DNA from 3 places in the Kluyvera fluvialis genome. Region 1 is predicted to be linked to each of the others. Evidence: predicted binding sites of a transcription regulator. Region 1 holds the regulator's gene; each other region holds the start of a gene.

Region 1 (9,696 bases):
CGCGTGCAGAAGGCACAAAAAACGGCGATGAATAAGCTGATGGGACAACTGGGTAAACCGTATCGCTGGGGGGGAAACTCACCGCGTACCGGTTTCGATTGCAGCGGTCTTGTGTACTACGCCTATAAAGATCTGGTGAATATCCGCATTCCACGCACCGCAAACGAAATGTATCACCTGCGCGATGCACGTCCGGTTGACCGTGGTGAGCTGGAAAGTGGTGATTTAGTATTCTTCCGCACTCGTGGTCGCGGTACTGCCGATCACGTTGGCGTGTACGTTGGCAACGGCAAGTTCATCCAGTCGCCACGTACCGGCCGTGATATTCAAATCACCTCACTAAGCGAAGACTACTGGGTTCGCCACTACGTTGGCGCGCGTCGCGTGGTTACGCCGAAGACCATTCGTTAATCACTTACCCCGTTTGTTAATAAACGGGGTAAGCTTATCTTTTATCTCACCTTTTAATTTGCTACCCTGTCCTTACTCAGTACAAGGTTATTGAGTAAACAAACTATAAGAAGGAGAGTAGCAATGTCGTTCGAATTACCTGCATTACCGTATGCCAAAGACGCTCTGGTTCCACATATTTCCGTGGAAACGCTGGAGTACCACTATGGTAAACATCACCAGACTTACGTCACCAACCTGAATAACCTGATCAAAGGCACTGCCTTTGAAGGTAAAACACTGGAAGAGATCGTTCGTACATCTGAAGGTGGCGTGTTCAATAACGCCGCTCAGGTCTGGAACCACACGTTCTACTGGAACTGCCTGGCTCCGAACGCCGGTGGTGAACCGACTGGCGCAGTCGCTGAAGCCATTAACCGCTCATTTGGTAGCTTCGCGGAATTTAAAGCGCAGTTTACTGATGCCGCAGTGAAAAACTTCGGCGCAGGCTGGACGTGGTTGGTGAAAAAAGCAGACGGCTCTCTGGCTATCGTATCGACGTCCAATGCGGCAACTCCGCTGACGACCGATGCTAAACCGCTGCTGACCGTTGATGTGTGGGAACATGCTTACTACATCGACTACCGCAATGCGCGCCCTAACTATCTGGAGCACTTCTGGGCTCTGGTTAACTGGGCGTTTGTGGCCGAGAACTTAGCGGCATAAGAAATGACGCAGAAGGGAATCCCCTTCTGCGTTTTTTATTAACTGACGAGCGCTTCTTCACCGCGAGAACGGCTGCTAAAGAACACAACCAGCAGAGCTAAACCAGCGACAATCGCCCCCATCACCGGCACAAAACTGTAACCCAGGCCGCCTGAAATCACCGCCCCACCGGCCACAGCCCCCAACGCGTTACCCAGGTTAAATGCCCCGATATTGACCGATGACGACAGCCCCGGCGCTTCGCTGGCAACGCGCATCACACGCATCTGTAACGGTGGTACAACCGCAAAGGTCGCTGCGCCCCAAATCACCATACTCACCGCCGCACCAATTTCGGTACGTGCGAGGAATGGGATCGCCAGCATGATAAGCATCAGCAGCAGCAAGAAGCCTTTCAACGTGCCGCTCACCGAACGGTCGGCAAATTTGCCGCCAAGATAGTTACCGATGGAGAAACCAACGCCAATCAACACCAGCATCAGCGTGATAAAGCCGGATGACGCGTCGGTTATCGTGTGCAGCACCGGAGAAATATAGGTATAGAGGGTAAACATTGCCCCTGCGCCCAGAACGGTGGTTAACAGCGCCGAAAGCACCTGCGGGCGCACCAGCACCGCCAATTCACGTTTAACATCCGGTTTTTCACCCGCGCCGCCTTTCGGCAGTGACAGCCACAGGCTAATCATCGCAATCACGCCCAACCCCGCCGTTGCCAAAAACGACATACGCCAGCCAATAGTTTCGCCAAGCCAGGTCGCCGCCGGAACGCCGCCGATATTGGCGATAGTCAGCCCCATAAACATGGTCGCGACCGCGCTGGCCTGTTTGTGTTTGGGCACTACGCTTGCCGCCACTACCGAACCTAAACCAAAGAATGCGCCGTGGTTAAGGCTGGTAATAATGCGCGATAACATCAATGTGGTGTAATCCGGCGACAGCGCCGAGAGCACATTACCGAGGGTAAATATCGCCATCAGGAAGATAAGCGCATTGCGTCGCCCACGGTGCGATAACAGCAGCGTCATCAACGGAGCACCCACCATCACCCCAACCGCATAAGCGCTGATCAACATTCCCGCAACGGGAATTGAGACATCCACACCCTTCGCAATTACCGGCAAAAGGCCCATCGGGGAGAACTCGGTAGTGCCAATGCCAAAAGCCCCAATGGCGAGCGCCAATAATGGGAAATTAATTTTCATGCCATAACTCCGGTTAGCCGCATCGAGAGTGCGACATCAATATGATGTTAAAAGCATGACATTAATCACAGAAAAGCAGAAGCGTACAAAATAGCAAAAGATTATTGCTTATTTGCTAACAATCGGATGATGAGGGAGCGGCAGCCCCCTCACAGGGGAATTAATGCAGGATGGCAGTGAACGCTGCGGCGACAATCAGCGCAAGCGTTACAACGGTAGTAGAGAGCGACAGCTTAAGTTCGGTACTCATCAATTTTTCTCCTTTTTATTGCTACAGCAAAACTGACCTTACTCATTTTTGCACAGTTAATCATAAAAATCTTCACAGATTTAGCAGGATGTTTGTTTTTGCTCTTCCACTTTGCGTCAAGATAGGCCAAAATTCGACGCTTATTTAAAAGCGTACCGGCCATTGACCCCCTCCTGTCGTCCTGTATCGTTTTCCCGGCGAATCGCAATTCACAAATTGCGCCAGGGTGTGTGAAGGCAAACGTTTTCCTTTCGATTTTTTCAGGGGCAGGCCAGGGTCTGGAGTGAGATGGAATGGCAACTATTAAAGATGTAGCGAAGCGCGCAAACGTTTCCACTACAACCGTATCACATGTAATTAACAAAACGCGTTTTGTCGCCGAGGAAACGCGTGAAGCGGTCTGGGCGGCGATTAAAGAGTTGCACTACTCGCCAAGCGCCGTTGCCCGTAGCCTGAAGGTTAATCACACCAAATCCATTGGTTTGTTAGCCACCAGCAGCGAAGCGGCCTACTTTGCCGAAATTATCGAAGCCGTTGAGAAAAACTGCTTCGAAAAAGGCTATACGCTGATTCTGGGTAACGCGTGGAACAACCTGGAAAAACAGCGCGCCTATCTGTCGATGATGGCGCAAAAACGCGTAGATGGCCTGTTGGTCATGTGCTCTGAGTATCCAGAGCCTCTGCTGACGATGCTCGAAGAATATCGCCACATCCCAATGGTGGTGATGGACTGGGGCGAAGCCAAAGCCGACTTTACCGATTCGGTAATCGATAACGCCTTTGAAGGCGGCTATATGGCTGGCCGTTATCTGATCGAACGCGGTCATCGCGATATCGGCGTGATCCCAGGGCCGCTGGAGCGCAACACCGGCGCCGGGCGTCTGGCGGGCTTTATGAAAGCGATGGAAGAGGTACAAATCAACGTACCGGCTAACTGGATTGTACAAGGCGATTTTGAGCCAGAATCCGGCTATCGCGCGATGCAGCAAATTTTGTCGCAGCATCCTCGCCCAACCGCTATCTTTTGCGGTGGCGATATCATGGCGATGGGCGCGCTGTGCGCCGCTGACGAAATGGGGCTGCGCGTGCCGCAGGACATTTCGCTGATCGGTTATGATAATGTGCGTAACTCGCGCTTCTTTACCCCAGCGCTGACAACCATTCACCAGCCGAAAGATTCGCTTGGTGAAACAGCCTTCAATATGCTGATGGACAGAATTGTCAGCAAGCGCGAAGAGTCACAGTCGATTGAAGTCCACCCGCGTCTTATCGAGCGTCGCTCGGTTGCCGATGGTCCTTATCGCGATTACCGTCGTTAATCGCTTTTTGCGGATGCCCTACTCGGGCGTCCGCAGCCACTCTTGATTTAACGTTTCACTGTCGCCCAAATATTCCAGCAACCAGCTTAACGCCGGAGAAGCATCGCTTTGCTGCCACGTCAGGCAACAGGCGGCATCCTGGAAAGGGTTTTCCAGCTCCAGCGCGACCCATTCACCGCTTTCCAGCCACGGTTGCGCCACGTGCCCCGGCACCATCGCCACACATAACCCCGCCGAAATACAGGTTTCTGATGATGCCCAATCCGGCACGACCACCCTTTTTTGGTTATCCAGCAGCCAGGTTGTCCGTTTTGGCAACGAGCGCGAGGTATCTTCGCGCACCAACGATGGCCAGTTGCGCAACACATCGTCGCTCAATGGCCCCGTCATTTTCGCCAGCGGATGCGAGCCAGACACCACGCAGTGCCAGTTGAGCATCCCCATATCACGAAAGGCAAAGCGCCCCCCGACAGGAATCGCCTGCGTTGCGCCGATCGCTAACTCCACGCGACCGTCAGCTAATGCATCCCACACGCCGTTGAACACTTCCTGGTACACAATCAGCTCAACGTCGCTGAAATGACGATAGAAATCGACAATCAGTTGCCGGGTGCGCTGTGGCTTGACGATGTTATCCACGGCAATCGCCAACTGCCCGCGCCAACCATTCGCTATCTGCTGGCACTGCTGACGGGTGATCTGCATTTTTTTGATAACAGATCGCCCTTCTTTTAAAAACCATGCTCCGGCTGGCGTCAGTTCAACGTCACGATGGCGACGTTCAAACAGCGGCACAGCAAGCCACTCCTCTAACTGACGTACCGTGTAGCTTACAGCAGAAGGCACACGGTGCAGCTCCTGTGCGGCAGCGCTGAAACTGCCGTTACGCGCAACTGCATCAACCACTTCCAGCGAATATTCAGACCACATTTTCTGCCTGCAAAAATTTTGAATCCATGACTCAAATATTAGCGTTTCACAAGCTCGAATGCACTCTCTACACTCAGCGACTCTGTTCACTAACAATAAAAAGGGCGATTTATGCAACCTGGGAAAGGTTTTTTAGTTTGGCTCGCAGGGCTTAGCGTGCTGGGCTTTCTGGCCACCGATATGTATCTACCTGCATTTGCTGCCATCCAGCAAGACTTACAAACCCCAGCGTCTGCGGTCAGTGCCAGCCTGAGCCTGTTCCTCGCCGGTTTCGCAGTAGCACAACTACTGTGGGGGCCGTTGTCCGACCGCTACGGGCGCAAGCCCATTTTGCTGACGGGGTTAACCATTTTCGCTATCGGCTGTCTGGGGATGCTGTGGGTGCGCGATGGCACTACGCTGCTGGTACTGCGCTTTGTTCAGGCGGTAGGCGTCTGTGCGGCGGCAGTCACCTGGCAGGCGATGGTCACCGATTACTATCCACCGCAGCGCACTAACCGTATTTTCGCCACGATTATGCCGCTGGTCGGGCTGTCTCCGGCACTGGCGCCTCTGCTGGGCAGTTGGTTGCTGGCGCATTTCGACTGGCAGGCGATTTTTGCCACGTTGTTTATCATCACGTTGGTGTTGATGCTGCCTGCCCTGCGCCTGAAACCCGCGCACCACAATGCGACGTCCAGCGAAGAAAAACTGACCTTTATGCGCCTGCTGCGCAGCAAAGATTATCGCGGTAACGTGCTGATCTACGCCGCCTGCTCCGCCAGTTTCTTCGCCTGGCTGACCGGTTCGCCGTTTATTCTGCATGATATGGGCTACAGCCCAACGGTGATTGGCCTGAGCTATGTGCCGCAAACCATCGCGTTCTTAATCGGTGGTTACGGCTGCCGCTCGGCGTTGCAAAAGTGGCAAGGTTCGCAAATGCTGCCGTGGCTGTTGGTGGTGTTTGGTTTAAGCGTCATCGCAACATGGGCCGTTGGCCTGGCGGAAAATGTCTCGCTGACCGCCCTGCTCATTCCGTTCTGCCTGATGGCAACGGTTAACGGCGCTATTTACCCGATTGTGGTCGCCCAGGCGTTGAAGCCATTCCCACAGGCCACCGGGCGCGCGGCAGCGCTGCAAAATACCTTACAGTTGGGGCTGTGCTTCCTGGCAAGCCTTGCCGTCTCTACGCTTATCGCCACACCACTGTTGACCACCACCAGTGTAATGTTAGCGACCGTACTGCTCGCCGGTATTGGCTACAGAATGCAGTTAGCCGCCCGTCGCGCTGAGCGGGAAACGCAACAAACCGCCTCGCACGCTTAAATATCATTGATATCAATGTTATAAAACAGTTAGGACGCTAGGATTTTTTTGTTGAATCAACAAACTTAGCGTCCTATACTGGATTGGCATCACATAATTAATAGCGATTTTATTTATTAAACGAGAGCGGGATGCCTCCGTTTACACCATGGATTGGCTTTCGGTAAGGGATTCTTCCCTTCCTCTGTGCTACGTCAGATAGCAGGCTCACGATTTTTCGTGACATTTCTCACAAACTCAAAAAAGCGTCTACGCTGTTTGAAATTTCTGATCATCAGGTCGGGATGGAGAGGCTATGAGCTCATCGTGTATAGAAGAAGTCAATGTACCGGACGATGACTGGTATCGTATTGTTAGCGAGCTGCTAAACCGGGCAAGCGTTGAAATCAATGGCAACGCGCCTTGCGATATTCAGGTCAAAAATCCGCAGTTTTTCAAACGTGTATTACAAGAAGGTTCGCTAGGCCTTGGCGAAAGTTATATGGACGGTTGGTGGGAATGCGATCGTTTAGATATTTTTTTCGACAAAGTGCTACGCGCCGGATTAGAAAACCAACTCCCACATCATTTCAAAGATACGCTTCGCGTCGCGGGTGCACGGCTATTTAACCTGCAAAGCCGCAAACGCGCCTGGATGGTCGGTAAAGAGCACTACGACCTCGGCAACGATCTTTTTAGCCGCATGCTTGACCCTTATATGCAATATTCCTGCGGCTACTGGAAAGAAGCGCAAACGCTGGAAGAAGCGCAACAAGCCAAGCTTGAGCTTATCTGCCAGAAATTGCAGCTAAAACCCGGAATGAGCGTGCTGGATATCGGCTGTGGCTGGGGGGGTTTAGCGGCGTATATGGCGAAGAACTACGGTGTGAAAGTGATGGGCGTGACCATTTCCGCTGAACAGCAAAAAATGGCGCAAACGCGCTGTGAAGGGCTGGATGTCACTATTTTGCTTCAGGATTATCGCGACCTACACGAACAGTTTGACCGTATCGTCTCCGTCGGGATGTTCGAGCACGTCGGCCCGAAAAACTACGATACCTATTTTGCCGTTGTTGACCGCAATTTAAAACCTGACGGTTTATTCTTACTGCACACTATCGGTTCGAAAAAAACCGACAATAATGTTGATCCGTGGATTAACAAATACATCTTTCCGAATGGCTGTTTGCCTTCCGTTCGCCAGATTGCCAACGCCAGCGAGCCACACTTTGTGATGGAAGACTGGCACAACTTTGGCGCTGATTACGACACAACGCTGATGGCATGGTATTCGCGTTTCCTCGCCTGCTGGCCAGAAATCGCCGACAACTATTCTGAACGATTCAAACGCATGTTCAGTTACTATCTCAACGCCTGCGCGGGTGCTTTTCGGGCGCGAGATATTCAACTGTGGCAGGTGATGTTCTCTCGCGGGGCTGAGCACGGCCTGCGCGTCGCCCGCTAAATGTGCGATTGCCTGCCTCACATTGAGGCAGGCAATATTCATTTTTACTCAGCTACAGCCTGCTTCGCCGCCGCTTCTTTTGCCGCCATCACGCGTTCAACGGTGTCTACTACCGCTTGCGTTTGCGGGTCAATTTCGATATTCACGCGATCGCCCAGGCGTTTTTTGCCAAGCGTCGTGCGCTCCAGCGTTTCTGGAATCAAATGCACACAGAAACGGGTCGCCGTCACTTCGCCAACCGTCAGGCTGATACCGTCAATCCCGATAAAACCTTTGTACAGGATGTATTTCATCAGCGACGGGTCTTGAATTTTAAACCAGATCTGCTTGTTGTTTTCAGAGGTCAGGACTTTTGCCACTTCAGCGGTGGTCATAATATGGCCAGACATTAAATGACCGCCAATTTCATCGCTAAATTTCGCCGCGCGCTCAACGTTAACCTGGTCGCCAACTTTTACATCGCCGAGGTTAGTAATGCGCAGCGTCTCTTTCATCAGGTCAAAGCTAATGTGGTTGCCGTTAATCTCCGTCACGGTTAAACAACAGCCGTTATGAGCAACCGACGCCCCGGTTTCCAGGCCCGCCAGCATGTGTTCCGGCAGAGCGACAACGTGAGTGCGGAAATTTGGTTTTTCATCAATAGACACGATTTCTGCCGTGCCCTGCACAATACCCGTAAACATGCAGTTAACTCCTTTAATAATCTATTTTCGGTACCACTACCGAGTCATCTGCTACGCACAATAACAGTTGATAAAACAGGTTGCCACCTTCGGCGGCCTCCCCCCTCTTTTTTGACTAGATTAATAGCGAATCCTCGCTACAATAACGGGGCAATTCCTCTATTTATTCTTCTTGCTGCCGGTTAAGGCGGCTTTTCTGTCTCCCGTGCTCTATGTACGGCGAGAATAAATAACAACAATACAGGTGTTCTCGTGCAGAAGTACTTTAGCGAAGCGCGTCAATTATTAGCTCTGGCGATCCCCGTCATCCTTGCGCAGGTGGCGCAAACCGCCATGGGGTTTGTCGATACCGTGATGGCGGGCGGCTACAGCGCAACCGATATGGCGGCCGTGGCTATCGGCACATCTATCTGGTTACCGGCCATTCTTTTTGGTCACGGCCTGCTGTTGGCGCTAACCCCAGTTATCGCCCAACTGAACGGCTCCGGTCGCCGAGATCGTATCGCGCAACAGGTGCGCCAGGGCTTCTGGCTGGCAGGTTTTGTCTCGGTGCTTATCATGGTGGTGCTGTGGAATGCAGGCTATATCATCCGTTCAATGCATAACATTGATCCCGCGCTGGCAGACAAAGCCGTTGGCTATCTGCGCGCGCTGCTGTGGGGCGCGCCGGGCTATCTCGGTTTCCAGGTCGCACGTAACCAATGTGAAGGGTTAGCGAAAACAAAACCGGGCATGGTGATGGGGTTTATCGGCCTGCTGGTCAATATTCCGGTTAACTACATTTTTATTTACGGCCATTTTGGAATGCCTGAACTGGGCGGCGTCGGCTGTGGTGTAGCAACCGCATCCGTTTATTGGGTCATGCTGTTCAGTATGCTCTACTACGTGCGCCATGCCGGTTCCATGCGTGATATTCGCAACGACACTCGCTTTACGCGTCCTGATAAGGTCATTCTTAAGCGCCTTATTACGCTGGGCTTACCTATCGCGCTGGCGCTATTTTTTGAAGTGACATTATTTGCCGTCGTTGCGCTGCTGGTTTCGCCTCTGGGGATTGTCGATGTCGCCGGTCACCAGATTGCGTTGAACTTCAGCTCGTTAATGTTTGTATTGCCAATGTCGCTGGCGGCGGCGGTGACAATCCGCGTGGGCTTCCGTTTAGGCCAGGGTTCCACCGCGAATGCGCGAATTTCTGCGCGTACGGGGCTGGCCGTTGGCATTTGCATGGCAATGTGTACGGCGATTTTTACCTCGCTGATGCGCACCCACATCGCGCTGTTGTATAACGACAACCCAGAAGTGGTCACGCTGGCTGCCCAGCTTATGCTGCTGGCTGCGCTGTACCAGATTTCTGATTCGATTCAGGTAATCGGCAGCGGCATTCTGCGTGGCTATAAAGATACCCGGTCAATTTTCTTTATCACCTTCACTGCCTACTGGGTGCTGG
Region 2 (9,696 bases), 1.2 Mb from region 1:
TGCGCCATCACGTTGAAAACGCAGATCTGCTGATTGTTGCCGTGGGCAAACCGGGCTTTATTCCGGGCGAGTGGATTAAAGAAGGGGCGATTGTTATTGATGTCGGGATTAATCGTCTCGAAAACGGTAAAGTAGTCGGCGATGTGGTGTTTGAAGATGCCGCCGCGCGCGCGTCTTACATCACCCCAGTGCCGGGTGGCGTTGGGCCAATGACCGTCGCTACCCTGATTGAAAACACCTTACAGGCTTGTGAAGAGTATCACGACGTGGAGAAGGCATAAGATGGCAACATTTTCTTTGGGTAAGCATCCGCATGTGGAACTCTGTGACTTACTGAAACTGGAAGGCTGGAGCGAAAGCGGCGCACAGGCGAAAATCGCTATCGCTGAAGGCCAGGTTAGCGTTGACGGCGCGGTAGAAACCCGCAAACGCTGCAAAATTGTCGCCGGTCAGACAGTCAGTTTTGACGGACACAGCATAACCGTTACCGCTTAAAACCTCCCTTTACCCGGCTTAGCTTTGCGAGCCGGGTTTTCTCCCTCTCCTGCATAACAATGCCTCACATTCGCCAGCCAGTGATGACTTCAAAGATGCGAGAGGTGTGATTGACTGAAGCAGGCATTGAACAACCCTCTCCTTTTAGAGAGAGGGTTTGGATGAGGGGATATATTACTTACGACGCCAGGTGGTTCCCTGCGGGCCATCTTCCAGCACGATGCCCATCTCGTTAAGACGGTCACGCGCCGCATCTGCCGCAGCCCAGTCTTTCGCTTTACGCGCATCCAGACGCTGTTGGATAAGCGCTTCAATCTCCGCCACTTCACCATCATCCGCCTGCGCACCGCTTTGCAGGAAGGCTTCCGGCTCCTGCTCCAGCAGGCCCAGCACCGCAGACAGCTTACGCATATGCGACGCCAGCGCATTCGCAGCGTTGATGTCTTCCGCTTTCAGGCGGTTAACTTCACGCGCCATATCGAACAGCACGGAATAGGCTTCTGGCGTATTGAAGTCATCGTCCATCGCTTCAATAAAGCGCGCTTCGAAGGCTTCGCCGCCCGCCGCTGCCACCGATTTGTCAGTACCTCGCAGAGCGGTATACAAACGCTCCAGCGCCGAACGCGCCTGCTTGAGGTTCTCTTCGCTGTAGTTAAGCTGGCTGCGATAGTGGCCCGACATCAGGAAGTAGCGAATGGTTTCGGCATCGTAATACTTCAGCACATCGCGCACGGTAAAGAAGTTACCCAGCGATTTTGACATTTTCTCGCGGTCAACCATCACCATGCCGGAGTGCATCCAGTAGTTAACGTATTCGCCGTCGTGCGCACAGGTAGACTGCGCAATTTCGTTTTCATGGTGCGGGAACATCAGGTCAGAACCGCCGCCGTGAATATCAAAATGGTTGCCTAGCTGTTTGCAGTTCATCGCGGAACATTCAATATGCCAGCCCGGACGGCCTTCGCCCCACGGGGAAGGCCAGCTCGGCTCGCCTTCTTTCGACATTTTCCACAGCACGAAGTCCATCGGGTTACGCTTAACGTCCACCACGTCAACGCGCGCACCCGCCTGAAGCTGGTCCAGATCCTGACGAGACAGTTTGCCGTAGTTGACATCGGTTGGAACGGAGAACATCACATCGCCGTTGTCTGCAACGTATGCGTGGCCTTTGGCAATCAGTTGTTCGGTGATTTCGATGATTTCATGGATATGGTGCGTAGCGCGCGGCTCGCTGTCCGGGCGCAGAATATTCAGCGCATCAAAATCTTTGTGCATTTCAACGATCATTCTATCGACAAGCTCAACAAAGCTCTCGCCATTCTCGTTGGCACGTTTAATGATTTTGTCGTCGATATCGGTGATGTTACGCACGTATTTCAGCTTATAGCCGAGGAAACGCAGATAACGCGCCACGACGTCAAAAGAGACAAAAGTGCGGCCATGACCAATGTGACAGAGATCGTAAACGGTGATACCACACACGTACATGCCGACTTCACCGGCGTGAATAGGCTTAAATTCCTCTTTCTGGCGTGTCATTGTATTGAAGATTTTTAGCATCGAAAATTCCATGTTTACGTGTGTGAACTGGGCTTGCGCCTGAAACGGTTTATTCTACCCGTAATTCAACCTTGAAGCAGCACACATTGCAAGGTGATCGATGTGCGCGGTTATGCTATAACAAGCGCCTATATGCCGCTCAAAAGCGGGCTAAAGCACCACTATAAACGGAACAGGATGCAGAAATGGTTACTTTCCACACTAATCACGGCGATATCGTAATCCAAACGTTCGACGACAAAGCGCCGGAAACAGTTAAAAACTTCCTGGACTATTGCCGCGAAGGTTTCTACAACAACACAATTTTCCACCGTGTCATCAACGGTTTTATGATTCAGGGCGGCGGTTTTGAACCGGGCATGCATCAGAAAACCACCAAAGAAGCTATCAAAAACGAAGCCAACAACGGTCTGAAAAACACCCGTGGTACGCTGGCAATGGCGCGTACTCAGGCTCCGCACTCCGCAACCGCACAGTTCTTCATCAACGTGGTTGATAACGACTTCCTGAACTTCTCCGGCGAAAGCCTGCAAGGCTGGGGCTACTGCGTATTCGCAGAAGTCGTCGAAGGGATGGACGTGGTTGATAAAATCAAAGCTGTCGCCACTGGCCGTAGCGGTATGCATCAAGACGTACCAAAAGAAGACGTAATTATCGAAAGCGTGACCGTCAGCGAGTAATTGGTGGCGACACTCTTTATTGCAGATTTGCATCTGCAAACAGAAGAACCGGCGATCACCGCCGGTTTTCTGCGTTTTTTGCGCGGTGAAGCGCGTCAGGCCGATGCGCTGTACATTTTAGGCGACCTGTTTGAAGCCTGGATTGGCGACGATGATCCCAACCCGCTGCACCGCGAAATCGCCTCTGCCATCAAATCGCTGGTCAACGCTGGCGTCCCCTGCTATTTCATTCATGGCAATCGCGACTTCCTGCTGGGCAAACGCTTTGCCCGTGAAAGTGGGATGCAGTTGCTCGCCGAAGAAAAAGTCCTCGATCTGTACGGACGCCGCGTGCTGATTATGCACGGCGACACGTTATGCACCGACGACCCCGGCTACCTCGCGTTTCGTCGCAAAGTCCACACGCCGTGGATTCAACGGTTATTCCTCACCCTACCGCTGTTTATCCGCAGTCGCATCGCGCAGAAAATGCGAGCTGGCAGTCAGGCTGCCAACAGCAGTAAGTCGATGGACATCATGGACGTTAACCCGCAAGCCGTGGTGGATGTGATGGAAAAACATCATGTTCAATGGCTGATTCACGGGCATACGCATCGCCCGGATGTCCACACGCTCCACGCCAACGGCGACACGGCGTATCGCGTGGTGCTGGGTGCGTGGCACAGCCACGGCTCAATGGTAAAAGTCAGCCCTGAAGAGGTCGAACTGATCCCCTTCCCGTTTTAAACTTCCCCTTTGATTTGCCCATAGCAAGGCTACGCAACCGTTTTCCTTGCCCATTTTCCGTGTTATTCTCTGTGGCCTCTAACGTCGTGTGCAGCACACCCACAGGAGTTTTAAGACGCATGTCTTCCCGCAATAATCCGGCTCGTATCGCTATCGTGATGGGCTCCAAAAGCGACTGGGCTACCATGCAGTTCGCCGCAGAAATCCTCGATGCTCTGAATGTTCCTCACCACGTTGAAGTGGTTTCCGCCCACCGCACCCCCGATAAACTGTTCAGCTTCGCTGAAGAAGCCGAAAACAACGGTTATCAGGTGATTATTGCCGGTGCTGGCGGCGCGGCGCATTTACCCGGAATGATTGCCGCTAAAACACTGGTTCCCGTGCTGGGCGTGCCGGTACAAAGCGCGGCGTTAAGCGGCGTCGATAGCCTCTACTCTATCGTGCAAATGCCACGCGGTATCCCTGTGGGGACGCTGGCGATTGGTAAAGCGGGCGCCGCCAACGCCGCCCTGCTCGCCGCACAGATTCTGGCGCAGCATGATGCGGAGCTGCATCAACGTTTGGCGGCATGGCGTCAGGCGCAAACCGACGAGGTGCTGGATAACCCAGACCCGCGAGGTGCGGCATGAAACAAGTTTGCGTACTGGGCAACGGTCAGCTAGGCCGTATGTTGCGCCAGGCCGGTGAACCGCTGGGCATCGCCGTCTGGCCGGTCGGTCTGGAAGCAGACCCGGCAGCCGTGCCGTTTCAACAAAGCGTGATTACCGCTGAAATTGAACGTTGGCCAGAAACAGCGCTAACGCGCGAACTGGCAGAACATACTGCGTTCGTGAACCGCGACGTGTTCCCGATTATCGCCGACCGTCTGACGCAAAAGCAGCTTTTCGATAAGCTCAACCTGGCAACCGCGCCGTGGCAACTGCTGGCAAGCCAGCAAGAGTGGCCTGCGGTATTTGAGCGTCTGGGGGAGTTGGCTATCGTGAAACGCCGTACCGGTGGCTACGATGGTCGCGGGCAGTGGCGTTTACGCGCCGATGAAACCGCACAGTTGCCGGATGAGTGCTACGGCGAGTGCATCGTTGAACAAGGGATTAACTTCTCCGGCGAAGTGTCGTTGGTAGGCGCGCGCGCCCACGACGGTAGCACGGTGTTTTATCCGTTAACCCACAACCTGCATCAGGACGGTATTCTGCGCATGAGCGTGGCCTTCCCACAGGCCGATGCCAAACAGCAAGCGCAGGCAGAATCAATGCTCAGCGCCATTATGCAGGAACTAAACTACGTCGGCGTGATGGCGATGGAGTGCTTTATCACGCCCGCAGGGCTGCTGATTAACGAACTCGCGCCACGGGTACACAACAGCGGCCACTGGACGCAAAACGGCGCGTCCATCAGCCAGTTTGAGCTGCATCTGCGTGCCATTACCGGCCTGCCGCTGCCACCGCCGGTGGTTAACAGCCCGTCAGTGATGGTGAACCTGATTGGCACGGCGCTGAATTACGACTGGCTGAAGCTGCCGTTAGTGCACCTGCACTGGTACGACAAAGACGTTCGCCCAGGCCGCAAAGTGGGCCACCTGAACCTCAACGACAGCGACACCGGCCGCCTGAGCGCGACGCTGGAAGCACTGGTTCCACTGCTGCCAATCGAGTACGCCAGCGGTATCGCCTGGGCGCAATCTCGCCTGAAGTAAGCCTTAAATGCCGGGGAGATGAACTAATCCTTCCCCGGCCCCCTCTGTGAAGCGTAAAATCCTGCCAGCATCGCAATACCCCCACTTTTGTTGATAGAAGGATTTCTCCATGAATAATGGGACGGATTACTGCGCTATTTTACGCGCGGAAACGCCCATCATTGACGTTCGCGCGCCAATCGAGTTTGCACAAGGCGCAATGCCTGCGGCGGTGAATTTACCGCTGATGACCGACGATGAACGCGAGGCTGTTGGTATCTGCTATAAACGCCAGGGGCCAGACGCGGCACTGGCGTTGGGGCATCAACTGGTTGCAGGCGAGACTCGCCAACAGCGCATTGATGCGTGGCTCGACGCCTGTCGCCAGGCTCCGCAAGGTTATCTGTGCTGCGCGCGCGGCGGGCAGCGTTCGCACATTACCCAAAGCTGGCTGAAAGAACACGGCGTTGACTACCCGCTCATCGTTGGCGGCTATAAAGCGCTGCGCCAGGCCGCGATTCAAGCCACCGAAACGCTGGTTCGCCACCCGATAGTGTTAATTGGCGGCTGCACGGGGAACGGCAAAACGCCGCTGGTACGCCAGCAACCGCAGGGGATCGACCTCGAAGGATTAGCGCATCATCGCGGTTCTTCATTTGGCCGCACGCTTAATGCCCAGTTCTCACAGGCCACTTTTGAAAACCATTTGGCAACGGCATTGCTAAAAGGCGCGCATCAACAAGAAAACGTGCGCTGGGTGCTGGAAGATGAGGGCCGAATGATTGGCGCGAATCACTTGCCAGAATGTTTGCGTGAAAGAATGGCGCAAGCCCCAATTGCGGTGGTTGAAGACCCGTTCGAGCTGCGCCTGGAGCGTCTACGCGAGGAGTATTTCACCCGTATGCACCATGATTTCACCGCCGCGTACGGCGAGGAGCAAGGCTGGGAGGAATATAGCGCTTACCTGCATCACGGGCTGTTCGCCATCCGCCGTCGTCTGGGGTTGCAACGCTTTGCCGAACTGACCGCAACACTTGACGACGCGCTGGCAGAACAACAGCGCAGCGGCTCTACCGAAGCGCATTTCGCCTGGCTTGTACCGCTGCTGCAAGAATATTACGACCCGATGTATCGCTATCAGCTAGAGAAAAAAGCCGACAAGATTGTCTTTCGTGGCACGTCACAAGCGGTGGTGCATTGGTTATCAACGCATCCTTAAGCCTGTCGGTGAGCTTATCTCGCCGGATATGGCGATGACGCTGGCAATTTGCGGGTAAGTTTTGGCGAACGAAAGAGGAAACAAGCGGCGGGACAACGTAATAAGGGCGGCATGATGCCGCCCTGAATAACACTTAGAAATCGTAACGCAGACGCACCAGGTTCATATCACCCAGGTCATCGGTGCTGGAGGTGAACACGTGTTCGTAATCAACACGGAAACCGTAATCCAGCTGGAAGCTGATACCCAGGCCATTGTCGATACGCTGGTAGTTACGACCATTGACGTATTCGATGCGGTCGCCCATGAAGTACGGTTGAACGGATTTCAGACCATACTGGCCAACCGGGAATTTGTAACCCGCGAAGTATTCCAGACCCCATGCATCACCGGCAAAGTAGTCGTTAACAGACACTTTTTTGGTGGTCATGAAGTTCTGGTACCAGCCGCCGCCCAGAGAGAACGTCCAGTTATCCGGTGTCCAGCTGAAAGCCGTACCGAGGATGTTCTGATCGTAGGTTTTGCTGTCTTCACCGCGCATTTCCGCACGAGTGTAGTTCCAGGAAGTCCCCCACGCCAGGGTATCGGTGATGTGGTAATCCACACCCAGGGAACCACCGCCTTTACGCTTGTAGCGCAGGCCATTGTTCGGATTGTAGTCATCGCTGAACAGGTAAGAAGCGTAGAGATCAACGTCACCTACCGTTTTCTTATATTTCAGAGATTTACGGGTACGATAAGAACCATCGTAGTCACCGTTGATACCGTTGCCTGAAGCCTGACCAATCATGTCATAGTCCCAGATATCGGTTTTCGCGCCCACAACATCATAGTAAATGCTGTTCTGTTGGCCGAAGGTCAGCGTACCCCAGGTATCGCTTTTCAGACCGGTGTACAGCATACGGCGAGTGGTGTTGTTCGCGCCTTCGGCATAGTGGTTATCCCAGTCGAACAGCGCCGGAATGTTCACACCCAGCTCGTAGTAGCTGACCCAGCTAATGTCATCAAACAGGTAGTAATCAGCCGCGAAACGGAAACGAGTACCGCCGTCGAAGCCGTTACGTTTGTAGCCGTTTTTACCATCGTCGCCGTTCATGTTCTGGAACTGCGGACGGATACTCCCGCCAACGGTAAAGTTCAGGCGGCTCAGGGGGTTGCCAGCCTGTGGATCCTGCTTGAGCAGGGTGATTTCAGCTTGAGATGCGAAAGACGTCAAAGCCACTGCTGCGCCGATCGAGAATGCCAGCGCTTTAATTTTTATTGTCATTATTGTTCCTTGATAAATTTCTCGTCATGTATCTGACAAGCAAATATTATCGTTTATTAATAAATTCTACCTCGCTGATTTTTAATGAAACGTGCGACTTAGGGTTCCAGATTTACCGAATGGTGCCATAAAACGAAGGAAGCGGCGAAAAGGCGAGCGATTTTTGGGTGTTAACGGGTAAAAATAAGAAAGCCCGGCAATCACGCATTTACCGGGCCAGAGAAGAAAAAACGCGGCCAGTTAACCGGAAAACTGGCGGAACAGCGCGCGGCCTTTCAACAGCCGCAGGCCTAAACTCGCGCTGCAAAGAGACAATAACAGCGCCCCACACAGCGGCAATGCCAGCCATAAGCGCCAGTCCGGCGACCACGGGAAATCAAACACTTTACTTTGCAGCAACGCCAACGCAGTTTCAGCGCCTATCGCCGCCACCAGGCCGGAAATAGCCCCCAGCAGTGCAAACTCCGCCCACAGCGTGGTACGCAGCAGCTTTTTCCCCGCCCCAAGCGTGCGATAAACCGCCAACTCCTGATGCCGCTGACGCATTCCCACCTGCACTTGCGCCAACAGCAGCAGTACGCCGCAGGCGGTGACCAGTACAACCATCACCTCCAGCGCGCGGCTCACCTGTGCCAGCACCTGGCCGACCTGTTTCAAAATCGCGCCGATATCCAGCAGGCTTACGGTTGGAAATTCGCGGTTTAGCTGCGTCAACAGCGTATTGTCGTGATCCCAGCGGAAGCTGGTTAGCCAACTTTGCGGCTGCCCATCCAGCGCGCCATCCGGGAAGATAAAGAAGAAGTTAGGCCGCAGGCTTTCCCAGTCCACTTTACGAATACTGCTTACTTTGGCGCTAAAGTCCTGGGTATCGCCCGTAAACGTTACGCTATCGCCAGGACGAATATTCAGCCGCTGCGCCAGCCCTTCTTCAATGGAAACCTCCCCGGCTTTTGGCGGCCAAACCCCAGCCACCAGCGGGTTATGCTCAGGCCGCTGGCTCTGCCACGTCAGGTTCAGCTCACGGTTTAGGGACTCATCTTTATTGCCCTCAGTGCTATGCGCATTAATCTGCGTCAGCCGCGCACGGACAATCGGGTAAAACGTGGACGGGATAACCTGATGCTCGGCCAGGAAACTTTTCACCTCACTCACCTGCTCTGGCGCAATATTGATCAGGAAATAGTTCGGGCTTTCTGGCGGTAACTGCTGCTGCCAACGGTCGAGTAAATCACCGCGCAGCACCAACAGCAGCGCCAGCAGCATAAACGACAGTGAAAACGCCGCCAGTTGGCTGAGTGTTGACCACGGCTGACGCAGCAGGCGGTTCACCGCGAGGCGTAAAGGCAGCGCGCGCAGTGTCAGGCGCTTGAGTACTTTCAGCAGTAGCCAACCCACCAGGCCACACAAAGCCGCCAACACCACGGCTCCTGCCAGCACCGACCACAGCAGCGGGCTACCGCCCATCAGCCAGGCCAACAGCGCCACGGTTATCGCCCCCACCAGCGGCAGATAAATATTGAGCGGCCAGACGTTCGCCACCACATCCTGGCGCAGCACGCGCAGCGGCTGGGTTGCCAGCAACAAACGATACGGACGCAGCCCTACCAGCAGGGAAATCGTCACCATCGAACCTATCGCCCATAGCCACGGCCACAGGCTGGCGGCAGGTAATGCGGCAGGTAAAACCGGCTTCAGTAACGCTAACAGCACCGCTTCAAACAGCAATCCCATCACGCCGCCCGCCAGCGCAGACAGCGCCAGCAATAGCCCCCACTGGCCGACAATCAACTTGCGTAATTGTGATCGCCCCGCCCCCAGCGTTTTCAGTATCGCCACCAGATCGTAGCGGCTGCGGCAGTAATGCCCCATCGCCACCGCCACGGCCGCAACCGCCAACAGCAGTGTTAACAGCGCTGAAAGCAGTAAAAATTGCTGCGAACGCTGGAGGGATTTCCCCAGCGCGCTATCATCCTGATTCGGGCCAAACCAGCGATGTTCCGGTTTTAGCTGCGGCAACAGCCATGCTTCGTAGCTCGCTAACTGCGGCAGCGAACCGGCAAATTTATAGTTCCAGCTC
Region 3 (9,696 bases), 1.7 Mb from region 1:
GGTACTGCGCCCGCGCCATTACCACCACCCATGATAGGCAGTACATAAAGCATCATGATGCGGTCTACCGGAATACCGAAGCACAGCCCAATCGCAATACCGAAAATCGCCGCGCCCGCGATCCCTGTCAGAATCGTTGGAATATAACCGAGCAATGATTTCAGCAGCAGTTTACGGTTTACCGAAAGGATCGCCCCGGTAATCAGCACCGCAATAAACAGATTCAGAAAGTTGCTTTTATCCATCACGTTGCTGATGGCATCGATCTCTTTCTGCGTGAAAATGCCTGCATAAACAAAATAGGCGGCAACCAGAAAAATCATTACCGGCGCACCGCCAATATATTTATTAAAGAGCGGCAGGCGTTTTCCTATTTCACCGAAAATAGCGCCGATAGTGAACATGATAGCAAGGCCGCCGACTAAATCATCGGGCAATGCATTATAAAAATGAGAAAGTAATACTGTTATTAACGCGAATGCGTAAAGCGGTAGCGACATGCCGAAGATTTTAAACCCCAGCAGACTACTTGCGCCTTTTTTCTCCGTTGCCGGAGCCTGGCTTATGTTAGTCATAAACATCATCCTGTGTATATATCCGTGATACTTCGCATTGCCAGATGTTGGCTATAAGCAACTCGAATTATTTTGACTATCGATGGGTGGTAAGACCGACGCATATTAATAAATTCGCATTAAACGGAGATGTGATTATCTTCACCGAATTACCGTGTTTTTAATTAATTTAATTGTTTTTATTTTGCTAGTTAATTAACAACATAAAAATTATAAAGAAAATAAAAGTCGGTGGAGAAATGTGATTGCTCTATCAGACCCACAATATAAACACTGGCGAAATATGCGGCGTTATTTGCTAATGGACGCAGAATAATGAATCTGAAATTTAAGCGTATTTATCCGCAGCAGGATGCGCTACCTCGCAAGACGGTGGAGGCTTTCCTGCAAAAGGCGGGGCTTGCTCTTGAAGCGGATTGCGACGTCATTGTATGTGCTGAATGGCAGGGCGAGCTGGTGGGCTGCGGGGCGATCGCCGGGAATGTGCTGAAGTGCATCGCCGTGTCGCCAGCGTTACAAGGCGAAGGGCTGAGCCTGAAGCTCTTGACCGAGCTGTTAACGCTGGCTTATGAACTCAATCGCAGTGAGCTGTTTTTATTCACCAAACCGGAAAACAGCGCGCTGTTCTCCGGCGCTGGTTTTTGGCCCATTGCGCAGGCGGATGGCCTGGCAGTGCTGATGGAAAACAGCAGTGAACGGTTGGCGCGTTATTGCCGCCAATTGGCGCTGTATCGCCAGCCGGGAAAGAACATCGGCGCGATTGTGATGAATGCCAACCCTTTCACGCTGGGCCATCGCTATTTATTAGAGCAGGCGGCGGCGCAGTGCGACTGGCTGCATCTGTTTGTGGTGAAAGAAGATGCTTCATTTTTCCGTTATGTAGACCGATGGGCGCTGGTTGAACAAGGCATTCGCGGCATCGGCAATATCACGCTGCATCCTGGTTCCTCATACCTGATTTCTCGCGCCACTTTCCCGGGTTATTTCCTCAAAGAGCAGGGCGTCGTTGACGACTGTCACAGCCAAATCGATCTGCAATTATTCCGCCAGCATCTGGCTCCGGCGCTGGGAATCACCCACCGCTTTGTCGGCGACGAACCTTTCTGCCCGCTGACCCGCGCTTATAACCAACGAATGCACGACATTCTGAGTGACCCGAACGGCAGTGGCCCCGCAATTGAAGTGGTGGAACTGGCGCGCATGGAGAAAAACGGCGCGCCGGTTTCCGCTTCTCGCGTCAGAAAACTGTACGCCGAGCACAACTGGCAGGGCGTGAGCGCGCTGGTTCCTGCTGGAACGCTGGCTTTTTTGCAGCGTTTGGCGGCTGTACGTACTGAAACCGCATGACGTAATACCGTTAACAAGGAATACAAGCTATGGAAATCATTAAAAATGCCCTGGCAGGCACGCTGGAATCCAGCGATGCGATGGTCAGGATTGGACCATCGACTGAGCCTGGGATCCAACTGGAGCTGGAAAGCCTGGTGAAGCAGCAGTTTGGCGCTGCGATTGAGCGAGTGGTGCGAGAAACGTTGGCGAAGCTGGGCGTTGAAAACGCGCAGGTCAGCGTGGATGACAAAGGGGCGCTGGAATGCATTTTGCGTGCAAGAGTTCAGGCGGCAGCGCTGCGTGCAGCAGAACAAACGGATATTCAATGGAGCGCGTTATGAAACCTCGTCGCAGTATGCTGTTTATCCCCGGTGCTAACGCGGCGATGTTAAGCACCTCCTTTGTGTATGGCGCTGATGCGGTGATGTTTGATCTTGAAGATGCCGTTTCCCTTCGCGAAAAAGATACCGCGCGTCTGTTGGTGCATCACGCGTTACAGCATCCTTTCTATCGGGATGTAGAAAAAGTGGTGCGGATTAACCCGCTGAATACGCCGTTCGGGCTGGCTGACCTTGAAGCCGTTGTTCGCGCGGGCGTTGATATTGTTCGCCTGCCCAAAACCGACAGCAAAAACGATGTGCTGGAGCTGGAAGCGCAGGTTGAACGCATCGAACGCGAGTGCGGGCGCGAAGTGGGCAGCACCAAACTGATGGCGGCGATTGAATCTGCAATGGGCGTGGTCAACGCCGTTGACATTGCCACGTCCAGCCCGCGAATGGTGGCTATTGCGTTAGCCGCTTTCGATTACGTGATGGACATGGGGACGTGTCGTGGCGATGGCAGCGAGCTGTTTTACGCGCGCTGCGCTGTGCTACATGCGGCGCGTGTAGGGAAAATTGCCGCCTATGACGTGGTGTGGTCGGAAATTGATAACGAAGAAGGCTTTCTTAAAGAAGTGCAGCTAGCGAAAGGGCTTGGATTTAATGGCAAATCGTTGGTTAACCCTCGCCAGATTGAGCTACTGCATCAGGCCTATTCACCGACGCACAAAGAGGTTGATCACGCGCTGGAGGTTATCGCAGCGGCTGAAGAAGCCGAGTCTCGCGGGCTGGGCGTGGTATCGCTCAACGGCAAAATGATTGATGGCCCAATTATCGACCACGCGCGCAAAGTGGTGGCGTTATCGGCATCCGGTATTCGTGATTAAGGAAGGAACCATGAAAGAGACAGTGACAATGCTGAATCAGCAATACGTAGTGCCGGAAGGGTTACAGCCTTACGAAGGGGTGACGGCAAACAGCCCGTGGCTTGCCAGCGAGACAGAGAAACGCCAGCGCAAAGTGTGTGACTCTCTGGAAGATGCCATCCGCCGCTCTGGCCTGCAAAGCGGGATGACCGTCTCCTTCCATCACGCGTTTCGGGGTGGCGACAAGGTGGTCAACATGGTGATGGCGAAGATTGCAGAAATGGGTTTTCACTCACTGACACTGGCCTCCAGCTCATTGATTGATGCCCACTGGCCGCTGATTGAACATATTAAAAACGGCGTTATTCGCCAGATTTACACCTCCGGCCTGCGTGGCAAACTGGGGGAGGAGATCTCTGCGGGGCTGATGGAAAACCCAGTGCAGATCCACTCTCACGGCGGGCGCGTGAAGCTTATCCAGAGCGGTGAACTGAAGATTGATGTCGCCTTTCTGGGGGTTCCGTGTTGTGATGAGTTTGGCAATGCCAACGGTTTTAGCGGCAAATCGCGCTGCGGATCGCTGGGTTACGCGCAGGTGGATGCCGAACATGCCCGTTGCGTGGTGCTGCTAACGGAAGAGTGGGTGGGCTACCCGAACTATCCGGCGAGCATCGCGCAGGATCGCGTGGATTTGATTGTCCAGGTGGATGAGGTGGGCGATCCGGCGAAGATAACCGCCGGGGCGATCCGTTTATCCAGTAACCCACGCGAACTGCTGATTGCTCGTCAGGCGGCCAATGTGATTGAACATTCCGGTTATTTTAACGACGGTTTTTCATTGCAAACCGGAACCGGCGGCGCTTCACTGGCGGTGACGCGCTTCCTGGAAGATAAAATGCGTCGCCATCACATCACCGCCAGCTTTGGCCTGGGGGGGATCACCGGAACGATGGTGGATCTGCATGAAAAAGGGTTGATCAAGGCACTGCTGGACACTCAATCCTTTGATGGCGATGCGACCCGTTCTTTGGCGCAAAACCCGCATCATATTGAAATTTCAACGAACCAATATGCTAACCCCGCTTCTAAAGGCGCGGCCTGCGAGCGTCTGAACGTGGTGATGCTGAGTGCGCTGGAGATTGACGTTAATTTCAACGTCAATGTCATGACCGGTTCAAATGGCGTGTTGCGCGGCGCATCCGGCGGCCACAGCGATACGGCGGCGGGCGCGGACCTCACCATTATTACCGTGCCATTAGTTCGTGGGCGTATTCCCTGTGTGGTGGAAAAGGTGCTGACCACCGTAACGCCCGGCGCGAGCGTCGATGTGTTAGTGACCGACCACGGTATTGCCGTCAATCCGGCTCGCCAGGACTTGATTGATAACCTGCGCGCCGCCGGTGTGCCATTGATGACTATCGAGCAGCTCCAGCAGCGGGCTGAACTGCTCACCGGCAAGCCTGAACCGATCGCTTTCACTGACCGCGTGGTTGCCGTCGTTCGCTACCGCGATGGTTCCGTGATTGATGTTATTCGTCAGGTTAAACGTTGATGGACGGCGCAGCGCTGCTATCCGGCGGCCAGCCAGCGACGCTTGAAGAGGTACTGCTTGCGCGTGAAAAACGCGCGAGCAGGCAGCGTCAGGCGATCGATTGCTATCGGCTACCGCTTATCTCTTTCTCACTGGTTGCCCCTGGCGCGGTAAAGAATTCGCCAGTATGGCGGCGGGTTGTGGACTACGCAGTGGGCGAAATCACGGCGCTTTGCCAGCAGAGGGAATGGGTGATTGTCTGGGAAAAACGCGTTGATGAACGTAGTGGCCCGGAATGGATGGCAGCCGTCTGCGCTCCTGCGAAGGAACTGAAACGGCAGATGTTGATGCTGGAGACGCACCACGCGCTGGGGCGGCTCTGGGATATTGATATTGTGCAGAGCGATGGACAGTCGCTCTCTCGCCGTGAACTGGGGTTTCCTGCCCGATGTTGTCTGGTTTGCCAGCAGGAAGCCCATGTCTGCGCTCGGGGGCGACAGCATACGCTCGACCTCCTGCTGGATGAAATTGCACGAAGGATTGAAAGCTATGAGCGTGAGCACTGTGACTGAACGGCATCGGGTAGACAACCTGTCGCCGCAGGGTGGGGACATCATCAGGCTGGTGGAACGGGCGTTGTTAACTGAAGTCCGTTTAACGCCGAAACCGGGGCTGGTGGATATTCGTAATTCAGGCGCGCATCAAGATATGGATTTGGCGGCGTTCGAGCGCAGTACCGCAGCCATTGCGCCCTGGATGGAAAAGTTTTTCATTATGGGCAACAGCACGGCACAACTGGAGGCGGAAAACGTGCTGGTGATGTTGCGACCGCTGGGGATGGCCTGTGAAAACGACATGCTACAGGCGACGGGCGGGGTGAATACCCATCGTGGCGCAATCTTTGCCTTTAGCCTGCTCAGTGCGGCGATTGGGCGTATTGTGGCAAGGCAAGAAGCGCTGGAGCAAAACCGTATTTGCGATCAGGTCGCGCGTTTGTGCCGAAATATTGTCGCCCGTGAGCTTTCCTCTGGTAAAGGCAGGAAGCCGACGACAGGAGAGGCGCATTTTCTACGCTTTGGGTTATCGGGCGCGCGCGGCGAAGCGGAAAGCGGGTTTCGCACTGTCAGAACCCAGGCGCTGCCCGTTTACAATAGAGTGTTACAAGAGCACTGCGACACCAACCTGTCCTTAATGCAAACGCTTCTGCATTTGATGGCCTGGAATGATGACACCAACTTAGTCTCTCGCGGCGGGTTAGAGGGCCTTTATTACGTACAGCAGCAGGCGCAAAAAATATTATGGCAGGGCGGTGTGCTGGTTAATGGTGGCATTGAAGCAATGCAGGCGCTGGATGATGAACTTATCTCGCGTCATCTTAGCCCCGGCGGCAGCGCAGATTTACTGGCGGTAACCTGGTTTTTGAGTCATTTCCCCAGTGGGGCACTCTATTCTGAGTAAGTTTCACTTCATTTCTCTCCCGTGATAATGATTCATCCTGCGGGATGAATCATGCCTTTTACTGATACGCCTCTCTGTTTATCATTTTATTCTAATTATTGTCGTTTTCGGCTGGCGGCTCTGAAGTGGGCTGGTTACTCTGAGAACGGTTTACGCAAAATTAACATAAGAGAATAGCTATGCATGATGCACAAATCCGCGTCGCCATTGCAGGCGCTGGCGGCCGCATGGGACGCCAGTTAATCCAGGCAACATTGGCGATGGAAGGCGTTCAACTGGGCGCAGCGCTGGAGCGTGAAGGCTCTTCTTTACTGGGCAGCGATGCCGGTGAACTGGCGGGCGCGGGGAAGTCGGGCGTTACCGTTCACAGCAGCCTCGAAGCCGTAAAAGATGATTTCGACGTTTTCATCGATTTTACTCGCCCGGAAGGGACGTTAACGCATCTGGCATTTTGCCGCGAGCACGGTAAAGGCATGGTCATTGGTACGACCGGTTTCGACGATGCTGGCAAACAGGCGATTCGCGATGCCTCGCAAGAGATTGCCATTGTGTTTGCTGCCAACTTTAGCGTCGGCGTAAACGTCATGCTGAAGCTGCTGGAGAAAGCGGCAAAAGTGATGGGCGACTATACCGACATCGAAATTATTGAAGCGCACCATCGCCATAAAGTGGATGCACCGTCAGGCACTGCGCTGGCAATGGGCGAGGCGATTGCCTCGGCGCTGGATAAAGATCTGAAAGATTGCGCGGTCTATAGCCGTGAAGGCTACACCGGCGAGCGTGTGCCGGGCACTATCGGCTTTGCCACCGTGCGCGCGGGCGATATTGTCGGTGAACATACGGCGATGTTTGCCGATATCGGTGAGCGTGTAGAGATAACGCATAAGGCCTCCAGCCGCATGACGTTTGCCAACGGCGCAGTGAGATCGGCTTTGTGGATAAAATCAAAGCGTAATGGTCTTTTTGATATGCGTGATGTGCTGAATTTGAATGAATTATAACGATTTATTACCCGTAGTGATGTGGTTGTTGTAGTCGTAGTTCGTTGATTACAAAGGGCAATAATTTATTGCCCTTTATTTTAAGTTCTTTTTATCAATTTGATTTTGAAGCTCTCATTTTTATATGTTTAGTGGCAAAAATGTGTTGGTTAAATGTAAATTTTGACCATCTGGTCTACTTTTTCGCGATCTTCCCCACGATTTAACACTCTTCCTGCTCCGCAAGCGTTTTCCACAATGAGTTAGTTGATCTTTTTGGCGGTTTTTGGCTGGTGGTTTCACCAGTGCCATAAAATAATAATAAAAAATGCCCTTTAAGGTAGACTTTTGCCGAGGCTGTCTCTAGAATGCCGCCGTTTGCCAGAAATTCATCGGTAAGCAGATTTGCATTGATTTATCGCATTGAAATGAATTAATATGCAAATAAATCGAGTAAATATTCTCTGGAGGGTGTTTTGATTAAGTCAGCGCTATTGGTTCTGGAAGACGGAACCCAGTTTCACGGTCGGGCCATAGGGGCAACAGGTTCGGCGGTTGGGGAAGTCGTTTTCAATACTTCAATGACCGGTTATCAAGAAATCCTCACTGATCCTTCTTATTCTCGCCAAATCGTCACTCTTACTTATCCCCATATTGGTAATGTCGGCACTAACGCCGCTGATGAAGAGTCTTCCCAGGTTCACGCACAAGGTCTGGTAATTCGTGACCTGCCGCTGATTGCCAGCAACTACCGCAACACTGAAGACCTCTCTTCTTACCTGAAACGCCATAACATCGTGGCGATTGCCGATATCGATACTCGTAAGCTGACGCGCCTGCTGCGTGAGAAAGGGGCGCAGAACGGCTGCATCATCGCAGGCGATAATCTGGATGCCGCACTGGCGCTGGAAAAAGCCAAAGCGTTCCCTGGCCTGAACGGGATGGATCTGGCGAAAGAAGTGACCACGGCTGAAAGCTATAGCTGGACACAAGGGAGCTGGACACTGGCGGGTGAATTGCCAGAAGCGAAGTCCGAAGAAGAGCTGCCGTTCCACGTCGTTGCCTACGATTTTGGCGCGAAACGCAACATTCTGCGGATGCTGGTTGACCGTGGCTGCCGCCTGACGGTGGTTCCGGCGAAAACCTCTGCGGAAGAGGTCCTGAAGATGAATCCAGACGGTATCTTCCTCTCCAACGGCCCTGGCGACCCAGCGCCGTGTGACTACGCTATCGACGCGATTGAAAAATTCCTCCAGACCGAGATTCCGGTATTTGGCATCTGCCTCGGCCATCAGCTACTGGCGTTGGCGAGCGGTGCGAAAACCATCAAGATGAAGTTCGGCCACCACGGCGGCAACCATCCGGTAAAAGACCTGGACAAAAACGTGGTGATGATTACCGCGCAGAACCACGGTTTTGCGGTAGATGAAGCCACGCTGCCAGCTAACCTGCGTGTAACGCACAAATCGCTGTTCGACGGCACGCTGCAAGGCATCCATCGTACCGATAAGCCTGCGTTCAGCTTCCAGGGCCATCCGGAAGCCAGCCCAGGCCCGCACGATGCCGCACCGCTGTTCGACCACTTTATCGAGTTAATTGAGCAATACCGTCAGTCCGCGAAATAATCAGGAGTTAAAAGAGCCATGCCAAAACGTACAGACATAAAAAGTATCCTGATTCTGGGTGCGGGCCCGATTGTTATCGGTCAGGCGTGTGAGTTTGACTACTCTGGTGCGCAGGCGTGTAAAGCGCTGCGCGAAGAGGGTTACCGCGTCATTCTGGTGAACTCCAACCCAGCCACCATCATGACTGACCCAGAAATGGCCGATGCCACCTACATCGAGCCGATTCACTGGGAAGTGGTACGCAAGATTATTGAAAAAGAGCGCCCGGATGCAGTGCTGCCGACGATGGGCGGCCAGACGGCGCTGAACTGCGCGCTGGAGCTGGAACGTCAGGGCGTACTGGCCGAATTTGGCGTCACCATGATTGGTGCGACCGCCGACGCGATTGATAAAGCCGAAGACCGCCGCCGTTTCGACGTGGCGATGAAGAAAATCGGCCTCGACACCGCGCGTTCCGGTATCGCGCACAATATGGAAGAAGCGCTGGCGGTTGCCGCTGACGTCGGCTTCCCGTGCATCATCCGTCCATCTTTCACGATGGGTGGCACTGGCGGCGGTATCGCTTATAACCGCGAAGAGTTCGAAGAAATCTGCGAACGCGGTCTGGATCTCTCTCCAACCAACGAACTGCTGATTGATGAATCACTGATCGGCTGGAAAGAGTACGAGATGGAAGTGGTGCGTGACCGCAACGACAACTGCATCATCGTCTGCTCTATCGAAAACTTCGATGCGATGGGCATTCATACCGGTGACTCCATCACCGTGGCGCCAGCGCAGACGCTGACCGACAAAGAGTACCAAATCATGCGTAACGCCTCGATGGCGGTACTGCGTGAAATCGGCGTTGAAACCGGCGGTTCTAACGTTCAGTTCGCGGTGAACCCGAAAAATGGTCGCCTGATTGTTATCGAAATGAACCCGCGCGTTTCCCGCTCCTCGGCGCTGGCATCGAAAGCCACCGGCTTCCCGATTGCTAAAGTGGCGGCAAAACTGGCGGTGGGTTACACCC

Evidence for each region. The regulator PurR, encoded in region 1, represses purine synthesis genes. The targets are predictions, from matches to a motif close to CANGCAAACGTTTGCNTG.
Region 2: the regulator PurR is predicted to act here: its motif matches at 3,492-3,509, upstream of purE (5-(carboxyamino)imidazole ribonucleotide mutase).
Region 3: the regulator PurR is predicted to act here: its motif matches at 7,427-7,444, upstream of carA (glutamine-hydrolyzing carbamoyl-phosphate synthase small subunit).

The regions. Positions count from the first base shown of each region.
Region 1 is NZ_AP046142.1:2,389,766-2,399,461, reverse strand. Features, by position in the region: gene AC6I4B_RS11450 (C40 family peptidase) at 1-411, shown strand, start outside; gene sodB (superoxide dismutase [Fe]) at 535-1,116, shown strand; gene AC6I4B_RS11440 (MFS transporter) at 1,155-2,318, opposite strand; gene cydH (cytochrome bd-I oxidase subunit CydH) at 2,479-2,568, opposite strand; gene AC6I4B_RS11430 (hypothetical protein) at 2,552-2,731, opposite strand; gene purR (HTH-type transcriptional repressor PurR) at 2,862-3,887, shown strand; gene punR (DNA-binding transcriptional activator PunR) at 3,906-4,817, opposite strand; gene punC (purine nucleoside transporter PunC) at 4,929-6,122, shown strand; gene cfa (cyclopropane fatty acyl phospholipid synthase) at 6,418-7,566, shown strand; gene AC6I4B_RS11405 (riboflavin synthase subunit alpha) at 7,611-8,249, opposite strand; gene mdtK (MdtK family multidrug efflux MATE transporter) at 8,502-9,696, shown strand, end outside.
Region 2 is NZ_AP046142.1:3,599,272-3,608,967, forward strand. Features, by position in the region: gene folD (bifunctional methylenetetrahydrofolate dehydrogenase/methenyltetrahydrofolate cyclohydrolase FolD) at 1-281, shown strand, start outside; gene ybcJ (ribosome-associated protein YbcJ) at 283-495, shown strand; gene cysS (cysteine--tRNA ligase) at 670-2,055, opposite strand; gene ppiB (peptidylprolyl isomerase B) at 2,241-2,735, shown strand; gene lpxH (UDP-2,3-diacylglucosamine diphosphatase) at 2,739-3,461, shown strand; gene purE (5-(carboxyamino)imidazole ribonucleotide mutase) at 3,581-4,090, shown strand; gene purK (5-(carboxyamino)imidazole ribonucleotide synthase) at 4,087-5,154, shown strand; gene mnmH (tRNA 2-selenouridine(34) synthase MnmH) at 5,264-6,352, shown strand; gene AC6I4B_RS17165 (porin) at 6,486-7,619, opposite strand; gene ybbP (putative ABC transporter permease subunit YbbP) at 7,860-9,696, opposite strand, start outside.
Region 3 is NZ_AP046142.1:4,134,399-4,144,094, reverse strand. Features, by position in the region: gene citS (citrate/sodium symporter CitS) at 1-575, opposite strand, end outside; gene citC ([citrate (pro-3S)-lyase] ligase) at 891-1,922, shown strand; gene citD (citrate lyase acyl carrier protein) at 1,952-2,245, shown strand; gene citE (citrate (pro-3S)-lyase subunit beta) at 2,242-3,111, shown strand; gene citF (citrate lyase subunit alpha) at 3,122-4,642, shown strand; gene citX (citrate lyase holo-[acyl-carrier protein] synthase) at 4,642-5,193, shown strand; gene citG (triphosphoribosyl-dephospho-CoA synthase CitG) at 5,171-6,079, shown strand; gene dapB (4-hydroxy-tetrahydrodipicolinate reductase) at 6,259-7,080, shown strand; gene carA (glutamine-hydrolyzing carbamoyl-phosphate synthase small subunit) at 7,536-8,684, shown strand; gene carB (carbamoyl-phosphate synthase large subunit) at 8,703-9,696, shown strand, end outside.